4 regions of the Kitasatospora sp. NPDC057738 genome follow, and region 1 is predicted to be linked to each of the others. Evidence: riboswitches for the same ligand, from Rfam matches in the RefSeq annotation. Region 1 holds a riboswitch; each other region holds the start of a gene.
The links. Region 1 has a riboswitch for cyclic di-AMP ahead of ACFVGO_RS30145 (M23 family metallopeptidase). Riboswitches for the same ligand answer to the same signal wherever they lie in the genome.
Positions count from the first base shown of each region.

Region 2: it holds a riboswitch for cyclic di-AMP, as region 1 does, so the genes downstream of both, ACFVGO_RS26925 (transglycosylase family protein) here and ACFVGO_RS30145 (M23 family metallopeptidase) in region 1, are expected to answer to the same signal.
Region 3: it holds a riboswitch for cyclic di-AMP, as region 1 does, so the genes downstream of both, ACFVGO_RS00995 (peptidoglycan DD-metalloendopeptidase family protein) here and ACFVGO_RS30145 (M23 family metallopeptidase) in region 1, are expected to answer to the same signal.
Region 4: it holds a riboswitch for cyclic di-AMP, as region 1 does, so the genes downstream of both, ACFVGO_RS29895 (NlpC/P60 family protein) here and ACFVGO_RS30145 (M23 family metallopeptidase) in region 1, are expected to answer to the same signal.

Region 1 covers NZ_JBHVJT010000068.1:9,880-14,019, forward strand. The annotation lists gene ACFVGO_RS30135 (GNAT family protein) at 1-59, opposite strand, end outside; gene ACFVGO_RS30140 (hypothetical protein) at 102-977, shown strand; gene ACFVGO_RS30145 (M23 family metallopeptidase) at 1,101-1,949, opposite strand; cyclic di-AMP (ydaO/yuaA leader) riboswitch at 1,962-2,120, opposite strand; gene ACFVGO_RS30150 (YiaA/YiaB family inner membrane protein) at 2,330-2,620, shown strand; gene ACFVGO_RS30155 (alpha/beta hydrolase) at 2,760-3,587, shown strand; gene ACFVGO_RS30160 (TetR/AcrR family transcriptional regulator) at 3,668-4,140, shown strand, end outside.
Region 2 covers NZ_JBHVJT010000055.1:15,639-19,778, forward strand. The annotation lists gene ACFVGO_RS26920 (cytochrome P450) at 284-1,708, shown strand; cyclic di-AMP (ydaO/yuaA leader) riboswitch at 1,930-2,098, shown strand; gene ACFVGO_RS26925 (transglycosylase family protein) at 2,104-3,009, shown strand; gene eno (phosphopyruvate hydratase) at 3,323-4,140, shown strand, end outside.
Region 3 covers NZ_JBHVJT010000001.1:231,885-236,024, reverse strand. The annotation lists gene ACFVGO_RS01000 (MFS transporter) at 1-1,048, opposite strand, end outside; cyclic di-AMP (ydaO/yuaA leader) riboswitch at 1,340-1,540, shown strand; gene ACFVGO_RS00995 (peptidoglycan DD-metalloendopeptidase family protein) at 1,543-2,535, shown strand; gene ACFVGO_RS00990 (APC family permease) at 2,923-4,140, shown strand, end outside.
Region 4 covers NZ_JBHVJT010000067.1:15,142-19,281, reverse strand. The annotation lists gene ACFVGO_RS29905 (NYN domain-containing protein) at 1-58, shown strand, start outside; gene ACFVGO_RS29900 (NlpC/P60 family protein) at 257-1,294, shown strand; cyclic di-AMP (ydaO/yuaA leader) riboswitch at 1,633-1,786, shown strand; gene ACFVGO_RS29895 (NlpC/P60 family protein) at 1,797-2,933, shown strand; gene ACFVGO_RS29890 (NlpC/P60 family protein) at 3,173-4,140, shown strand, end outside.

The DNA of each region.
Region 1 (4,140 bases):
TCGGTGAGGTGGTACTCGCGGACGGCCAGTCGCGGGCCGGTGAGTCGTACGGGGACCATGGCTGCCGACCCTATCCCCGCCCGGCGGCTACCGTTCGGACTATGAACGACGAAGACCTGCGGCTCGCCCCCCGCACCAAGGCCGCCGACCTGCTCGCCTGGGCGGCCGGGCAGGACCGCGCGCCGGTGGCCGAGGCGCCGCTGCGCGCGGTGCTGGCGCTGCTGGAGCTGGGCGACGGCAGGATGCACGACGGCTGGCCGGAACTGACCTCCGACGCGGTGGAGCACCTGCTGTACGAGCGGCTCCACCTGTACGTCCAACCCGCACCCGAGGAGGACCCGCTCGCCTACGGCGACGCCGTCCGGCTGCTGATCGACCACCAGCGGGCGGCCCGGCGGCTGAACGCCAAGCGCCAGGAGCGGCTGCACGAGGAGGCCGAGTGGCAGGGCGAGGTCGCGGCCGGGCTGCTGCGCCGCGCCGACCTGGTGACCTGGCCCCGGCTGTACGCGGTGCTGCTGCACGCGTACGGGGTGGACGTCACGGACGGGGCGGCGGTGCGGGACTGGCTGGCCGGCTTCGCGGAGCTCGCGGAGGAGGACCGGCTGGCCGCGTACGAGGCGCTGGTGCCGGCCGGCTGGCTGGACGAGCCGGACGAACAGGGCTGGGGCCCGGGCCGGGTGCTGTCGGTCGGCATGGCCACCGACGGCGCCCGGCGGCTGCTGGAGCAGGGCCTGATGCGGCGCAGCTACCGCAACCTGGCCGAGCTGACCGCGCAGGGGCGGCCGATGCCGGACGAACTGGCCGGGGACTTCGGGCAGTTCGAGGAGGCGGCGGTCGACGCTGCGCTCGACCTGTTCGGCGGGTGGACGGTGCCGGGACTGCCCCGGCTGCTGGTGACGGAGTTCCCGGAGCTGGCGCCGGAGCCGGGCCAGGAGGAGATCGAGGCGTACCTGGCGCAGCTGCCCGCCGAGGAGTGAGACCTCGCACGAAGGCCCCAGCCCGGAGCGGCTGCTCCGGGCCGGGGCCTTCTCGCGTGCGCGTCGGGTTCTCTCGCGCGGGTGCGCGGACCTCTCGCGGGTGCGTCGGGTTTCTCGCGCGGGTCAGGGGTTGAGGCCGCGCTGCTGGAGCCAGGGCTCCGGGTCGACCGGGGCGCCGCCGCCGGGGCGGACCTCCATGTGCAGGTGCGGCCCGGTGACGTTGCCGGTCGCGCCGACCTTGCCGATCTGCTGGCCGGGGGCGACCTTGCCGGAGCCCTTGGTGATCGAGGAGAGGTGGCAGTACCAGATCTCGGTGCCGTCGGGCAGGGTCTCGACGATCCGGTAGCCGTACGAGCCGGCCCAGCCGGCCGAGGTGATGGTGCCCTGGCCGAGCGCGTAGACCGGGGTGCCGGTGTCGGCGGCGAAGTCCAGGCCGGTGTGCAGGTTGGCCCAGTAGCGGGCGCTCTGGCCGTAGTGGGCGGAGAGCCGGTAGTCCTTCACCGGGAGGGTGAGGGCGGCGGCCTTGACCCGCTCGGCCTCCTCGGCGGCGCGCTTGGCCTCGGCCTCCTTGGCGACGGCCTTGGCCTCCGCCTCCTGCGCGGCCTGGAGCCGGGCAGTCTCCTCGGCGGCGGTGCGCTGGCTGTCGGCCTGGTGCTGGATGCGGGCGGCGAGCGCGAGGCCGGGGTCGGCGGAGAGGGCGACCGGGGTCTCGTCCGGGGCCTCGACGGCGGGGGCGGCGGCCGGGGTCGCCGAGGCGAAGCCGGTGGCGCCCAGGGTGGCGGCGACGGCGGTGACGCCGAGCAGTGGGGAGGCTCCGCGGGTCTGACGCGGCATCCGGTGGCGGTTGGTCTCGACCTCCGCGGGGAAGTCCTCCGGGCCGAAGGCCTCGGGGCCGTCCGTGCCGGGGTGGTCGAGGAGCTGGGTACCGGCTGCGAAGCCGGCCGGGTGTGCCGGGGTGTGCGTCGACGCCACGGAGGCGCGCTCCTTTCCTTCCTTCGCGCCTACCGGGTTAGCTGACGGGTTCGGAGCAGGAAGGTCTCCTACGGCTGGGCCGGAGCCCCGCCGATTCACCCCAAGGAACATGGTTCCCCGGCTCCCTGACCTGCCCGGAGGCGGGTCGGCGGGATTAGGCGACGGCGCACGGTGCCGTCTGGGTACGGCGTTGACAACCGCGCTGCGTTATCAAACGTTAATCCTAGGAGGCTCTGATTCCAAGCCATCCGTTCGGAGCAGCCTAGGGCAAAGTGATCGGACGTCAACGAACGACACCGGCGAACACCCCCCTCGCGCACGGCCCCATCTGAGTACTCCTACTCATGTGCGCCCCGGCCGGGCGGCCACATCCTGGCGCCATGAGCACATCGATGCAGACCCGCACCACGGCCGCGTACCACATCCAGGCCGTCCTCTCCTTCGCCCTGTCGGGCGTCGCCCTCGCCGTCGGGATCGCCTACCTGCCGGTCGGCGGATGGACCAGGGCCTTCCTCGGGATCGGCCTCCTCTACACCGTCACCTCGGCGTTCACCCTGGCGAAGGTGATCCGGGACCGGCAGGAGTCCAACGAGATGGTCACCCGGGTGGACCAGGCCAGGCTGGAGAAGCTGCTCAGCGAGCACGACCCGTTCAAGGTGGAGGGAGTCTGATCGCTCCTTCCTCTCCTCCCGCTCCTCCCGCTCCACCCCTCACCCGGCCGTTCGCTTGACGGCTAAGGCTATTAGCCTTAGCTTTATGGCTATCGGCCCGCACGCCGATGTCCCGCACCGGCGGCCCGAGGAGGACCCCATGAACGGCACCATCACCCCGAGCACCCAGTACCTGACCGTTCCCGGCGGCCGGATCGCCTTCGACGACACCCGGCGGGGCGACGGCACCCCCGTCGTCCTGCTCCCGGGCATGCTCGACAGCCGGGCCGCCTACCGGCACCTGCGCCCGCTGCTCGTCGCCGCCGGCCACCGCGTCGTCACCGTGGACCTGCGGGGCTTCGGCGAGTCCTCCGTCGAGTGGGACGACTACGGCCCGGCCGCGATCGCCGGCGACGTCCTCGCCCTGCTCGACCACCTCGGCATCGAGCGCGCCGTCCTCGCCGGGAACTCCTACACCGGGGCGACCGTCGTCAGGGCCGCCGGGGACGCGCCCGAGCGGGTCGCCGGGATCGTCCTGCTCAACGCCTTCGTCGAGAACCCGCCGCCGGGCGCCCTGATGCGCGGCGTCATGGGCCTGATGGGCGCCGCCCTCGTCCACTGGCCGGCCTCCTGGGGCTTCTACCTGCGCCGGATGGCCTTCCCGGGCGCCAAGCCCGCCGACTTCGACGCGTACGTGGACGGACTGGTCGCCGCGCTGCGCACCCCGGGGCGCAAGACCGCCACCCGCGGGTACGTCCACGGCGACTCGGCGCCGGTCGGCTGGACGGCCGCGGTGCGGTGCCCGGCGCTGGTGGTCATGGGCAGCAAGGACCCCGACTTCCCGAAGCCGGAGCTCGTCGCCGACCGGCAGGCCGCCGCGCTCGGCGCGCGCAAGGTGATGATCGAGGGGTCTGGGCACTACCCGATGGCCGACAACCCGGCGGCCACCGCCTACGCCCTGCTGCCGTTCCTCGCCGAGCTCGGCTGAGCCCCGCCCGGCCCCGCCGCCCGTTCCTGCCCGACCCCGCCCGATCCACCCGACGTCATCCGTACGGAGAGCCCGAACCCATGCCCCGCGTAGGACTGACCCCCGACCAGGTCGTCGACCACGCCCTCGCCCTCATCGACGAGCAGGGCGCCGAGGCCCTCACGCTGGCCTCCGTCGCCGCCCGGGCCGGGGTCGCCACCCCCTCGCTGTACAAGCACGTCAGCGGCGGCCTCGCCGAACTGCGGCTGCTGATCGCCGTACGGGTCACCGGGGACCTGGCCGACCGGCTGGCCGAGGCGGCCGTCGGGCGCAGCGGGGACGACGCCGTCGCCGCCGTGCTGCGTGCCTACCACGCGTACGCCACCGCGCACCCGCACCGCTACAACGCCCTCCCCCAGGCCCCGCAGCCCGACGACGACCTGGCCCGCGCGGGCGCCCGGCTCGTCGGCGTGATCATCGCCGTCCTGCGGGAGTACGGCCTCGAAGGTTCCGAGGCGATCCACGCCGCCCGCACCGTCCGCTCCCTCGCCCACGGCTTCGCCTCCCTCACCAC
Region 2 (4,140 bases), on a different contig from region 1:
GGACGACACCGCACCGGCGCCCACGCGTACTGCGGAGGATCGTAGGCACGTCCTGACCCTCCGCAACAGGGATTACCCCGCAGGTGACCAGGCTCACGCCCGCACCGCGGCCAAGAGTCGGCCAAGAGCTGTCCATTGACCGTCCGCGGACAGTCAACGGGCCGTCCATGAACCGTCCATGGGCCGTCCACGGAACATCGGCAGGACGGCCGCGGACCGTCGGCGGGAGGAGCGGCGGCCCGCCGGAGCGGGGCGTGCCCGTCGCACCGGATACGGTCGGTCCATGCCAGCTCAGCCCGACTCCGCCCGGCCCGCCGCCACGCCGTCCGACGCCACCGCCCCGCAGCTGTTCACCTGGGAGTTCGCCTCCGACCCGTACCCCGCCTACGCCTGGCTGCGCGAGCACGCCCCGGTGCACCGCACCACGCTGCCGAGCGGGGTGGAGGCCTGGCTGGTGACCCGGTACGCGGACGCCCGGCAGGCGCTCGCGGACAGCCGGCTGTCGAAGAACCCGGCGCACCACAGCGAGCAGGCGCACCGCACCGGCCGGGTGGGCATCCCGGGGGAGCGGCAGGCGGACCTGATGACCCACCTGCTGAACATCGACCCGCCGGACCACACCCGGCTGCGCAGGCTGGTGTCGAAGGCGTTCACCCCGCGCCGGGTGGCGGAGTTCGAGCCGCGGGTGCAGCAGCTCACCGACCGGCTGATCGACGGCTTCGCGCAGCGCGGTTCGGCGGACCTGATCCACGAGTTCGCCTTCCCGCTCCCCATCTACGCGATCTGCGACCTGCTGGGCGTGCCGGCCGAGGACCAGGACGACTTCCGGGACTGGGCCGGGATGATGGTGCGCCACACGAAGCCGGGCCACGGCGGCGGGCAGCGCGGCGGCGTGGGGCGGGCGGTGAAGCGGATGCGGGCGTACCTGCTGGAGCTGATCCACCGCAAGCGAGCGGACCTCGGGGACGACCTGATCTCGGGCCTGATCCGGGCCAGTGACCACGGTGAGCACCTGACCGAGAACGAGGCCGCGGCGATGGCCTTCATCCTCCTGTTCGCGGGTTTCGAGACCACCGTGAACCTGATCGGCAACGGCACGTACGCCCTGCTGCGCAATCCGGAGCAGCGCCGGTTGCTGCAGGAGTCGGTGGCCCGCGGGGAGAGCGCGCTGCTGGAGACCGGGATCGAGGAACTCCTGCGATACGACGGGCCGGTGGAGATGGCGACCTGGCGGTTCGCGACCCGTCCGCTGACCATCGGCGGGGTGGACATCCCGGTCGGCGACCCGGTGCTGGTGGTGCTCGCCGCGGCGGACCGCGACCCGGCCCGGTTCGCGGCCGAGAACACCCTGGACCTGGCCCGGACGGACAACCCCCACCTGGGCTTCGGGCACGGCATCCACTACTGCATCGGCGCTCCGCTCGCCCGCTTGGAGGGTCGTGCCGCGCTGACCACGCTGCTTTCCCGGCTGCCCGATCTCCGGCTCGCGGAAAACGCGGACGACCTGCGGTGGCGCGGTGGTCTGATCATGCGTGGGCTGCGCGAACTCCCGGTGGAATTCAGTCCGGAGCGCCGTTCCCCGCACGCCTCTCCGCAGACCCCTCCGCACGCTCCTTCGCAGGCCTCTCCGCAGGCCTCTCCGCACGCTCCTTCGCAGGCCTCTCCGCAGGCCTCTCCGCACGCTCCCGCCACGCCTCCGACGTGCTGAGATCGCCCTGACGGGACGTCGCGAACCACCTGCCGACGGGGGTGTGAACACCCATCAATCCGGACATAACACCGCCGTTGGTAGGCGATCGAACACGCGCCGTAATTATTGTGTGATATCGACGATATGAGCTTGTGATTGGTCTGATGATCTGTCTACTCTCCCTGGAGTTCGCAGCTGCGGACCTCGTACGCGGAACGCCGAGTCCTGCCCGCCGCGTCACGGGAAACCGACCAGAACCCTGGGCAGGGGCGGGGGAACCAGGTTTGTTGCCGTCTCCCCACGGCTTGGGGTGAAGCCGCCCGAGCGGAATCGTTTCCGCATACGGCGGCCGGGCCACCTCCCGGTCCGAACCCGACAGCTCACCTCGCAGGCGTGCGGAGAGGGACCTCTTCATGCTGTTCGTTGGAACTGGCCGTCACCGTCGTCGCACCCAGGCCGAGAAGGCCATCGCCGTCGCCGGTGTGGCCGGCGTCGGACTCGCGATGCCGCTCCTCACCGCCACCGGCGCCTCCGCAGCCCCCGCCTCCACCTGGGACGCCGTCGCCCAGTGCGAGGCCGGTGGCAACTGGAGCATCAACACCGGCAACGGCTTCTACGGCGGCCTCCAGTTCACCTCCAGCACCTGGAAGGCGTACGGCGGCACCGCCTACGCGCCGCAGGCCAACCAGGCCAGCAAGGCCCAGCAGATCTCGGTCGCCGAGAAGGTGCTGGCCTCGCAGGGCCCGGGTGCCTGGCCGGTCTGCTCCCAGAAGGCCGGTCTGACCAAGGGCGGCGCCCCGGCCGCGGTCGACACCTCCTCGGACGCCAAGCCGCAGTCCGCGCCCAAGCAGCAGACCCCGAAGCCCGCCGCCAAGCCGGCCGAGAAGCCGGTCGCGCAGCAGCCCGCCGCCCAGAAGCAGGCCTCGAAGCCCGCCGCGCAGCCGGTCCAGCAGGCCGCCCCGCAGCAGCAGGCGCAGCCGCAGACCCCGGGCTTCTCCGGCAAGGCCGGCTGGGACGCCGACGCCAAGGTGTACTGGTACCAGAGCAACGGCGCCTGGTACTGGACCAGCCACCAGAGCGTCTACCAGCAGTACGCCGGCCAGGCCGCCGCCCAGCCGCAGTACGCCCCGCAGGCCGCGCAGTCGGCCCCGCAGGCCACCGGCCACGACTACACCGTCCGCGCCGGTGACACCCTGTCGACCATCGCCGCCGCCCAGGGCGTGTCCGGAGGCTGGCACGCGCTGTACGAGCAGAACCACGGCACGGTCGGCGGCGACCCGAACCTGATCATGCCCGGCCAGGTGCTGCACCTCGGCTGAGCCGGCCCGCTCGACGCCTGCCCGCCCGCCGCCGGCCCGCCCGCCGCGCCCGGTGCCGACGCCGCCTCACCCCGCCGTCCGAAGGGGACCGGTCCTACCGGTCCCCTTCGTCCGCATTCGACCGCTCCGGTGGGACAAGCTGGGACAAGCAGGTGAACTACCGGTGGGTAGTGGGGCCACACGCTGAGACGGGACCGAGGCGGACGTGGCCCCGGGAGCCCGGGCGGTTAGGCTCTGGTCGTAACGACTCCGCAATCGTCCTGCTGACAGCACCACCGTCAGACCGGACCCTGCTTCCGCAAGGAGATGCCTCGTGCCGTCCATCGATGTCGTCGTAGCCCGTGAGATCCTCGACTCCCGCGGCAACCCCACGGTCGAGGTCGAGGTCGGCCTCGACGACGGCAGCACGGGTCGTGCCGCTGTCCCGTCGGGTGCTTCCACCGGTGCCTTCGAGGCGCTGGAGCTGCGTGACGGTGACAAGAACCGCTACTTCGGCAAGGGCGTCGAGAAGGCCGTCCTGGCCGTCATCGAGCAGATCGGCCCGGAGCTGGTCGGCTACGACGCCACCGAGCAGCGCCTGATCGACCAGGCCATGCTGGACCTGGACGCCACCCCGGACAAGTCCTCGCTCGGCGCCAACGCCATCCTGGGCGTCTCGCTGGCCGTCGCGCACGCCGCCTCCGAGGCCAGCGACCTGCCGCTGTTCCGCTACCTGGGCGGCCCGAACGCGCACGTCCTGCCGGTCCCGATGATGAACATCCTCAACGGTGGGTCGCACGCGGACTCCAACGTCGACATCCAGGAGTTCATGATCGCCCCGATCGGCGCGGAGTCCTTCTCCGAGGCCGTCCGCTGGGGCGTCGAGGTCTACCACACGCTCAAGGGCGTGCTGAAGGAGCGCGGCCTGTCCACCGGCCTGGGCGACGAGGGCGGCTTCGCCCCGAACCTGGACTCCAACCGCGAGGCCCTGGACCTCATCGTCGAGGCCATCGAGAAGGCCGGCTACGTGCCCGGCCGTGACGTCGCGCTGGCCCTGGACGTCGCCTCCTCCGAGTTCTACGAGGACGGCGCCTACCAGTTCGAGGGCAAGGACCTCACCGCCGCCGAGCTCATCGAGTACTACGCCGAGCT
Region 3 (4,140 bases), on a different contig from region 1:
GCACCCCGGCGGCGCACAGCAGGGGGCCGACGGTCAGCGGGACGCGCGGGCCGATCCGTTTGCCGAGGCGCCCGGCGCGCGCGGACAGCGCCAGCATCAGCACGGTGATCGGCACCAGGGCGAAGCCCGACACCAGCGGCGAGAACCCGGACACGATCTGGAGCTGCACCACCAGCAGGAAGAAGACGCCGCTGAACGCCGCGTACACGCACAGGGTGACCAGGTTCACCGCGGTGAACAGCCGGGAGGAGAACAGCCCGAGCGGCAGCATCGGTTCGGGGGCGCGGCGCTCGACGGCCACGAAGGCGACGCCGAGCGCCACCCCGATCACCCCGCTGACCCAGACCGCCGGGGACAGGCCCTCGCCGGCCGCGGTCAGCGCGTAGGTGATCGCGCCGAGCGCGAGGGCGGCGAGCACGGCGCCGAGCACGTCGAAGCGGCCGGTGGCGGCCTCGTCCCGGGTCTCCGGCACCGACCGGGTGGTCACCGCGATCACGGCGGCGGCGAGCGGCAGGTTCAGCAGGAAGATCCAGCGCCAGCCGGGGCCGTCCACCAGCCAGCCGCCGAGGAAGGGGCCGATCGCGGCGGACACCCCGCCGAGGCCGGACCAGAGCCCGACCGCGGCCGAGCGGTCGTCGGGGTGGAAGACGGCCTGGAGCATGGCGAGCGAGCCGGGGGTGAGCAGCGCCCCGCCGATGCCCTGGACGGCGCGGGCGGCGATCAGCACGTGGATGTTCGGCGCCGCGGCGCAGGCCGCGGAGGCGATGGCGAACCAGACCACGCCGATCAGGAAGACCTTGCGCCGCCCGTACCGGTCGCCGAGCGCGCCGCCGAGCAGGATCAGGCCCGCCAGGGTGAGCAGATAGGCGTTCAGAGTCCATTGCAGGGACGCCAGGGAGGCGCCGAGGTCGGCGCCGATCCGGGGCAGGGCGACGTTCACGACGGTGCCGTCGAGCATCGCCATGCTCGAGCCGAGCACGGTCGCCAGTAGTACCCAGCGACCCTGCGCGGTGCCCAGGCGCAGGGTGCCGGCCTCGGAGGTGGCCACGGGCGAATCCTGCGCTGCCGGGGCGCACGTGACAAGGGTCACCGGTGGGTGTGTTGACGGTCGGCGGTGCGTGAACGGGTGGCTGCGTTCCGTCGCCGATCTCGGCGCAGGGTCGTGGATCAGTGGCGGGGGGTGAATGGGTTGTGTACGCACCGTGGGGTCCGGTCTGCGGAGGGTCACCGGAACGGGGGAGATGGTTGCCCTTTCAAGAGATCGACATTGCTTCACCCGAACGGATGGGTTTTAGTTCAGCGACCGCCCGGCCAGTCCGGACGGATCCACCGGGTGGAACGCCGAGTCCTGCCGCTGCCCGGTGGTTCGAAACGAACTCTGTACGGCAGGAGCGGGGGACCCACAGGTAAGTCGCCGGACCGGAGTTCGCGCCTCAGGGCGCGGGCGTCCAGGACCGGCTAGGGGTGAAGCCGCGCATGCGGCCGGGCAACTCCAGCCCGAACCCGACAGCTCACCTCGCAGGCGTCGGAGAGGAAAATTCCATGCCTGCTCAGGCTCGTCGTATCGCCCTGCCCCGCGCCGCCCGTATCGGCATCGCGACCGCCGTCACCGGTGTCTCCTTCGCCCTCCCGCTCGTCACCGCGGTGAGCGCCCAGGCCCACACCGTTCCGGCCGCCCCGGCCGCGCAGGCCGCCGCCTCCACGGACGCCAAGCCGGCCGCGCCGGCCGCTGCCCCGGCCACCCCGGCCGCGCAGGAGAGCTACCGCGTCGTCAGCGGAGACACCCTGTCCAAGATCGCCGACGCCAAGAACGTCGAGGGCGGCTGGCACGCGCTGTACGAGCAGAACCGCTCGGTCGTCGGTGCCGACCCGAACCTGATCTTCCCGGGCCAGCAGCTCGCGCTGTCGGGCCACGCCGCCGCGCCGGCCGCCGACGCCGCCCCGGCCAAGCCGGCCGCCCCGGCGAAGCCCGCCCAGCCGGCCGCCCCGGCGACCCAGGCCGCCAAGCCGCAGGCCCAGGTCCAGGTGAAGACCGAGGCCGCCAAGCCGTCCGCCCAGCTCCAGACCCAGCTGCAGGTCGCCGCTCCGGCTGCGGTCGTGACCGCCACTCCGGTCGCCGCCGCCACCTCCGGCTTCGTCGCCCCGCTGGCCAACCCGAGGCTCGGCACCGCCTACGGCGTGGCCGGCTCGATGTGGGCCTCCGGCCACCACACCGGCCAGGACTTCGTCGCCTCCACCGGCACCCCGCTGCGCGCCGTCGCCAACGGCGTCGTGGTCAAGGCCGGCAACGGCGGCGCCTACGGCAACGAGGTCGAGATCAAGCTCGCCGACGGTCACTACGCCGAGTACGCGCACCTCTCCTCGATCGGCGTGAGGATCGGTCAGGCCGTCACCGCCGGCCAGCAGATCGGCCTCTCCGGCGCCACCGGCAACGTGACCGGCCCGCACCTGCACTTCGAGATCCGCAACGGCTCGGAGTACGGCTCGGACATCAACCCGGTCGCCTACCTGCGCGCGCACGGCGTCGCGCTCTGATCCGGGGCCGCTGAGCGCCGAGGGTTTTCGGAACCACCGCTGCTGCGGGGCGAATCGATCCTCCGGGATGGTCATGTCGGGTGACCGCTCGACCGGGTGATCGCCGCACGGCGGACATGGGCGCGGGACACGCCCAGGCCGGCCCGGCCGCACGAGGACCTCCTCGTACGGCCGGGCCGGCCGCTGCCGTTTCCGGGCCCGTCCGGTCGTGCCCCGGCCGTCCGGCGGGTTCCGGAGCGTCGTTCGACCGGTCGAACGCGGCGTCAACCCGACTGCTCCGGAGGGCCGTCGGCCCGATCGCGGGGCTGCTCCGGCGCGCCATGCTGTCGGACGGTCAGCGTCCGGCCGGTCCGGCGGTCGGGCGGGTCCGGGAGGCGAGGAGGCCGGATGGCGGTCCGGAGCGGGGACGTGGCGGGGGAGAAGGCCGGGCGGGAGCGGCCGGGGACGGGCGGCGTCGACCGGCTGAAGGCGGACTCGGTCGGCCTGGTCGGCGTGGTGTTCATGGCGCTCGCCACCGCCGCCCCGATCACCGCGATGACGGGCAACCTGCCGATCATCGTCGGGCAGGGCAACGGCGCCGGCGCGCCCGCCGCGTACGTCGTGGCGACCGTGGTGCTGACGGTGTTCTCGGTCGGGTACGTGGCGATGGCCCGGCACATCACCGCGGCCGGCGCGTTCTACGGCTACGTCTCGCACGGGCTGGGCCGGGTGGTCGGGATGGCCTCGGGGCTGCTCGCGGTGCTGGCGTACGTCGTCACCGAGGCCTCGGCCCTCGGCTTCTTCGCGTACTCGCTGCGCGGACTGGTCCGTTCGCAGCTGGGGGTGGACCTGGGCTGGGGCTGGTACGCGCTGTTCGGGGCGACGGTGATCGGGGTGATGGCCTGGTTCGACCTGCACCTGACGGCCAAGGTGCTCGGGGTCGCGCTGGTGCTGGAGATCGGGGTGCTGGGGGCGGTCTCGTTCGCGGTGCTGTTCTCCGGCGGCGGGCCGGACGGGATCGTGGTCGGGGCCGTGAACCCGCTGAACGCGCTGAGGGGGGTGGGTGGTTCGGGCGCGGCGGCGGCCGGGCTCGGCCTGTTCTTCGCGTTCTGGTCCTGGGTGGGATTCGAGTCCACCGCGATGTACGGCGAGGAGTCCCGCGACCCCAAGCGGGTGGTGCCGCGGGCGACGCTGGTGTCGGTGATCGGCGTCGGGCTGCTCTACGTCTTCGTGTCCTGGATGATCGTGTCCGGCAACGGCGTCGGGCGGGCGGTCGCGGTGGCGAGCGGCGCCGTGCCGGGCAAGGACGGCAACAGCCTGTTCTTCGACCCGCTCGGCGCGCACCTGGGGGCCTGGGCGGTGAAGGTGTTCCAATGGCTGGTCGTCACCGGCTCGTTCGCCTGCGCGATGGCCTTCCACCAGTGCGCGGCCCGGTACCTGTACGCGATCGGCCGGGAGGGGCTGCTGCACCCGGCGCTCGGCCGCACCCATGCGCGGCACGGTTCGCCGCACGTCGCCTCGGTGGTGCAGTCGGTGATCGCGGTGGGGCTGGTGGCGGGGTTCCTGGCGGCCGGGATGGACCCGTACGCGCACCTGTACACGCTGCTGGCGCTGCTCGGGACGATG
Region 4 (4,140 bases), on a different contig from region 1:
GGCGGGCGCGCGCCCCGTGGCCTCGGTGCTGCTGCTGAACCGGCTGGCGCGCCCCTGACCCCGAGCGGCCGTGCGATGCCTGGTCAGGAGTGGTTCCGGGATGGTGTGCGGGTCCCGTGTCGTCAGTGTGCGGACCGGAGTTCACACCTTCGGGGGAGTGGCAAAACGGATAGATCTTCACTAGGGTCTGGCGTCAAACCTATTTTCCGGAATCTCATCCCATCAGGTGAGTCCGTTGGAAGAAGGAGCAGGACCCTTGGCCTCCCACCGCCGTCCCAAGCAGCCGAGCCGCGCGCGGATCTCCGTGCTCACCGCTGCTGCTGCGACCGCGGTCGCCCTCTCCGCCCAGGTGGCCGCGCACGCCGCGCCGCAGCCGAACAAAACGGACGTCAAGGCGCAGATCGACCAGCTCCAGGAGGAGCAGGAGCAGGCGGCGGAGAAGTACAACGGCGCCAAGGAGCGGGCCGACCAGCTGCGCAAGCAGGCCGACCAGCTGCAGGACCAGGTGGCCCGCAGCCAGGAGCAGATGACCCAGCTCCAGGGCGGCCTCGCCGAGGTGGCGGGCGAGCAGTACCGCACCGGCGGCATCGACCCGTCCGTCCAGCTGATGCTCACCTCCGACCCGTCCGGCTACCTGGAGAAGGCCTCCACCGTCCAGCAGGCCAGCAGCAGCCAGGCCGAGGCGCTCAAGGGGCTGCTGGACCAGCAGCGCCGGCTGGACCAGGAGAAGGTCGAGGCCTCCGCCGTGCTCGCCTCGCTGGACACCACCACCAAGGACCTGAACCAGGCCAAGGCGGACGTCAACACCAAGCTGAAGGCCGCCCAGGACCTGCTGAACTCGCTGAGCGCCACCGACCGCGCCGCGCTGAAGGCCCAGCAGGCGCAGGACGACCGCGCCTCGCGCGGCAGCGACCGGGTCGACCTCAGCAGCCTGCCGCCGGCCAGCGGCTACGCGGCCGTGGCGATGGCCAAGGCGATGAGCAAGCAGGGCTCGCCGTACGTGTGGGGCGCCACCGGCTCGACCACCTTCGACTGCTCGGGCCTGATGGTCTGGGCGTACGGGCAGGCGGGCGTCTCGCTGCCGCGCACCTCGCAGGAGCAGGGCCACTACGGCACCCGGGTGCCCTCGCTGGACCAGGCCCAGCCGGGCGACCTGGTGGTCTACGGCAACGACATGCACCACGTCGGGATGTACATCGGCAACGGCATGGTGGTCCACGCGCCGCACACCGGTGACGTGGTGAAGGTGATGAAGGCCGACGCGATGTCGATCAACACCATCCGCCGGGTCTGACGGCCCGACACGCCCGCGGGGCCCTTCCGGGGGCTGTGAAAAGCGCCACCCCTCGTTCGGGGGTGGCGTTCGGCTTTCCGTCCCTTCGCGACCACATGCTGAGAACTGATCAGCCATCTGTGTGCCAGTGGTCACCATCGGTCATTTTCACAGAAGAACTTGGGAAATCTTTGGTCTTTTTTCTGACAAGGATTTGAACCGATCACGGTTCAGTTACTAGGGTCGTGCCCTGAACCACCGCACTGTCGATCGCCCAGCCAGGGTGGCGGCGGTGGTTACCGTCGAGTTCGTGAGGCAGCGGGGCAGGTCGAAGCGACTGCCCGACAGGGGAGCCCAGTGTTTTGGGGGCGCTGCGGAGCGGAGCCGGGGAACCACGTTCCTCCGGGGTGAATCGACGCCAGGTCGGCCGATGGAACGGCCGTGAGGCGTCGTAGGGCATGCTTCCGGCCCGAACCCGTCAGCTCACCCGGTAGGCGGACGTAGGAAGAAGGAGTCCGCCTTCGTGGCGTCCCATCGTCGTCCCAAGCCCGCAGGCCGCGCCCGGGTCTCGATCCTGACCGGTGTCGCCGCGGCAGCCGTCGTCCTCTCCGCGCAAGGCGCCCACGCCGACCCGCAGCCGACCAAGGAACAGGTCAAGGGGCAGGTCGACCAGCTCAACGAGCAGGCCGAGATCGCGACCGAGAACTACAACGCGGCCCAGGCCAAGCAGCAGGAGCTGGAGAAGCAGGTCTCCGGCATGCAGGACCAGGTGGCCCGTCAGCAGGCCCAGGTCACCGAGCTCCAGGGCGGCCTGGCCGAGATCGCCGGCGAGCAGTACCGCAACGGGGGCATATCCCCGACCGTCCAGCTGATGTTCTCCTCCAGCCCGGACACCTTCCTCAGCCAGGCCGACGCGCTGAACCAGGCCGGCAGCACCCAGAAGGGTCAGCTGAAGGAGCTCCAGGAGCAGCAGCGCAAGCTCGACCAGGACCGCAACGAGGCCCAGGGCAAGCTCGCCGAGCTGGAGTCGACCACCCAGCAGCTGAAGGCCTCCAAGGAGGAGGTCCAGGGCAAGCTGAAGGCGGCCCAGGACCTGCTCAACACGCTGACCGAGCAGGAGCGCCAGGCGCTGCGCCAGGCCGAGGAGAAGGCCGCGGCCGACGCCAAGGCCAAGGCCGACGCCGCCCAGGCCCAGCAGCAGCAGGCCGACCGCGCCTCCCGCGACAACAGCCGCGGCGACCTCGCGGCCGGCTCGACCGCCTCGGCCGGCTCGACCGCCTCCTCCCCGGTGAAGGTGGCCCCGGGCAGCTCGCGCGGCGCCGCCGCGCTCTCGGCCGCCGCCTCCAAGATCGGCAGCCCGTACGTCTGGGGCGCCACCGGCCCGGGCTCCTTCGACTGCTCCGGCCTGATGGTCTGGGCGTTCAACCAGGCGGGCGTGTCGCTGCCGCGCACCTCGCAGGCGCAGGCCTCGGCCGGCACCCGGATCGGCTCGGACATCTCCCAGGCCCAGCCCGGCGACCTGCTGATCTTCTACACCGACGCCCACCACGTCGGCATCTACGCGGGCAACGGCCAGGTGCTGCACGCGCCCAAGCCGGGCGCGTCGGTGCGCTACGAGGCCGTCACCAACATGCCGCTGGCCTCCATCGTGCGGGTCTGATCACCGCTCGGACGTTTCCAGGCCCGGCCTCCCCCAGGGGAGGCCGGGCCTGCGGTTTTTCCTGCGGCTTTTCCCGAGGGCCGATCAAATGTCCGACAACAGCCTGAATATTCGGGTTGGCAGGGGTTTGGACTCGCTTGCCCTGACTCGCTAACGTCTGCCACCGGACTCCCGCTCGACGGCCGCCCGTCCCGGTGCGGCGGCGGGAGCCGCGCCGCAGGATTGGAGCCGCTGCCGCCATGCCCGTGCACCGCCGTTCCCAACTGCTCGCCCGGGCGCTGGTGCTGACCGCGGCCGCCGCCACCGCCCTGGGTGTGGCTGCCGGAGGCAGCGCCCAGGCCGCCCCCGGCAGCCCCGACCCGGGCGACCGCCAGGACGTCAAGACGCAGGTGGAACAGCTGTACGACGAGGCCGAGCAGGCGTCCGAGAAGGCCAACGCGGCGCAGGAGGCCCAGCGGCGGCTCCAGGGCGAGACCACGATCCTCCAGGGCGAGATCGCCGTGGCCCAGGACCAGCTCAACGGGCTGCGGGGCGACCTCGCGACGGTGGCCGGGGCCGAGTACCGCGGCGGCGGGATGACCCAGACCGCCCAGCTCATCCTCTCGCCCGACCCGGAGGGCTACCTGTCCCGCGCCCGCGCCCTGGGCCAGGCCGCCGCGCGCCAGCAGGAGACCCTGCACGAGCTGGTCGCCCGGCAGCGCCGGCTCGACCAGCGCCGGACCGAGGCGGCCGGCAAGCTCGACGAGCTGGACCGGACCCGCCGCTCGCTCGCCGACAGCAAGCAGCAGATCCAGCAGCGGCTGGCCAGGGCGCAGAAGCTGCTGAACGGTCTGGGCGCCGCCGAGCGGGCCCGGCTGACGGTCCAGGACGCCCGGGACGCCGAGCAGCGCGCCACCCGGGGCACCGACCGGCTGGACCTCGGCACCGCCCCGCCCGCCTCCGAGCGCGGGGCCGCCGCGCTGGCCGCCGCGGTGCGGATGATCGGCTCCCCGTACGTCTACGGGGCCACCGGCCCGCACGCGTTCGACTGCTCCGGTCTGATGTACTACAGCTGGCGGCAGGCCGGAGTGACCCTGCCGCGCACCTCGCAGGCCCAGGCGTACGCCGGGCAGCGGGTCAGCCTGTCCGAAGCGCGACCGGGAGACCTGGTGATCTTCTACCGGGACATGCACCACGTCGGCATGTACGCCGGCGGCGGCGTGATCGT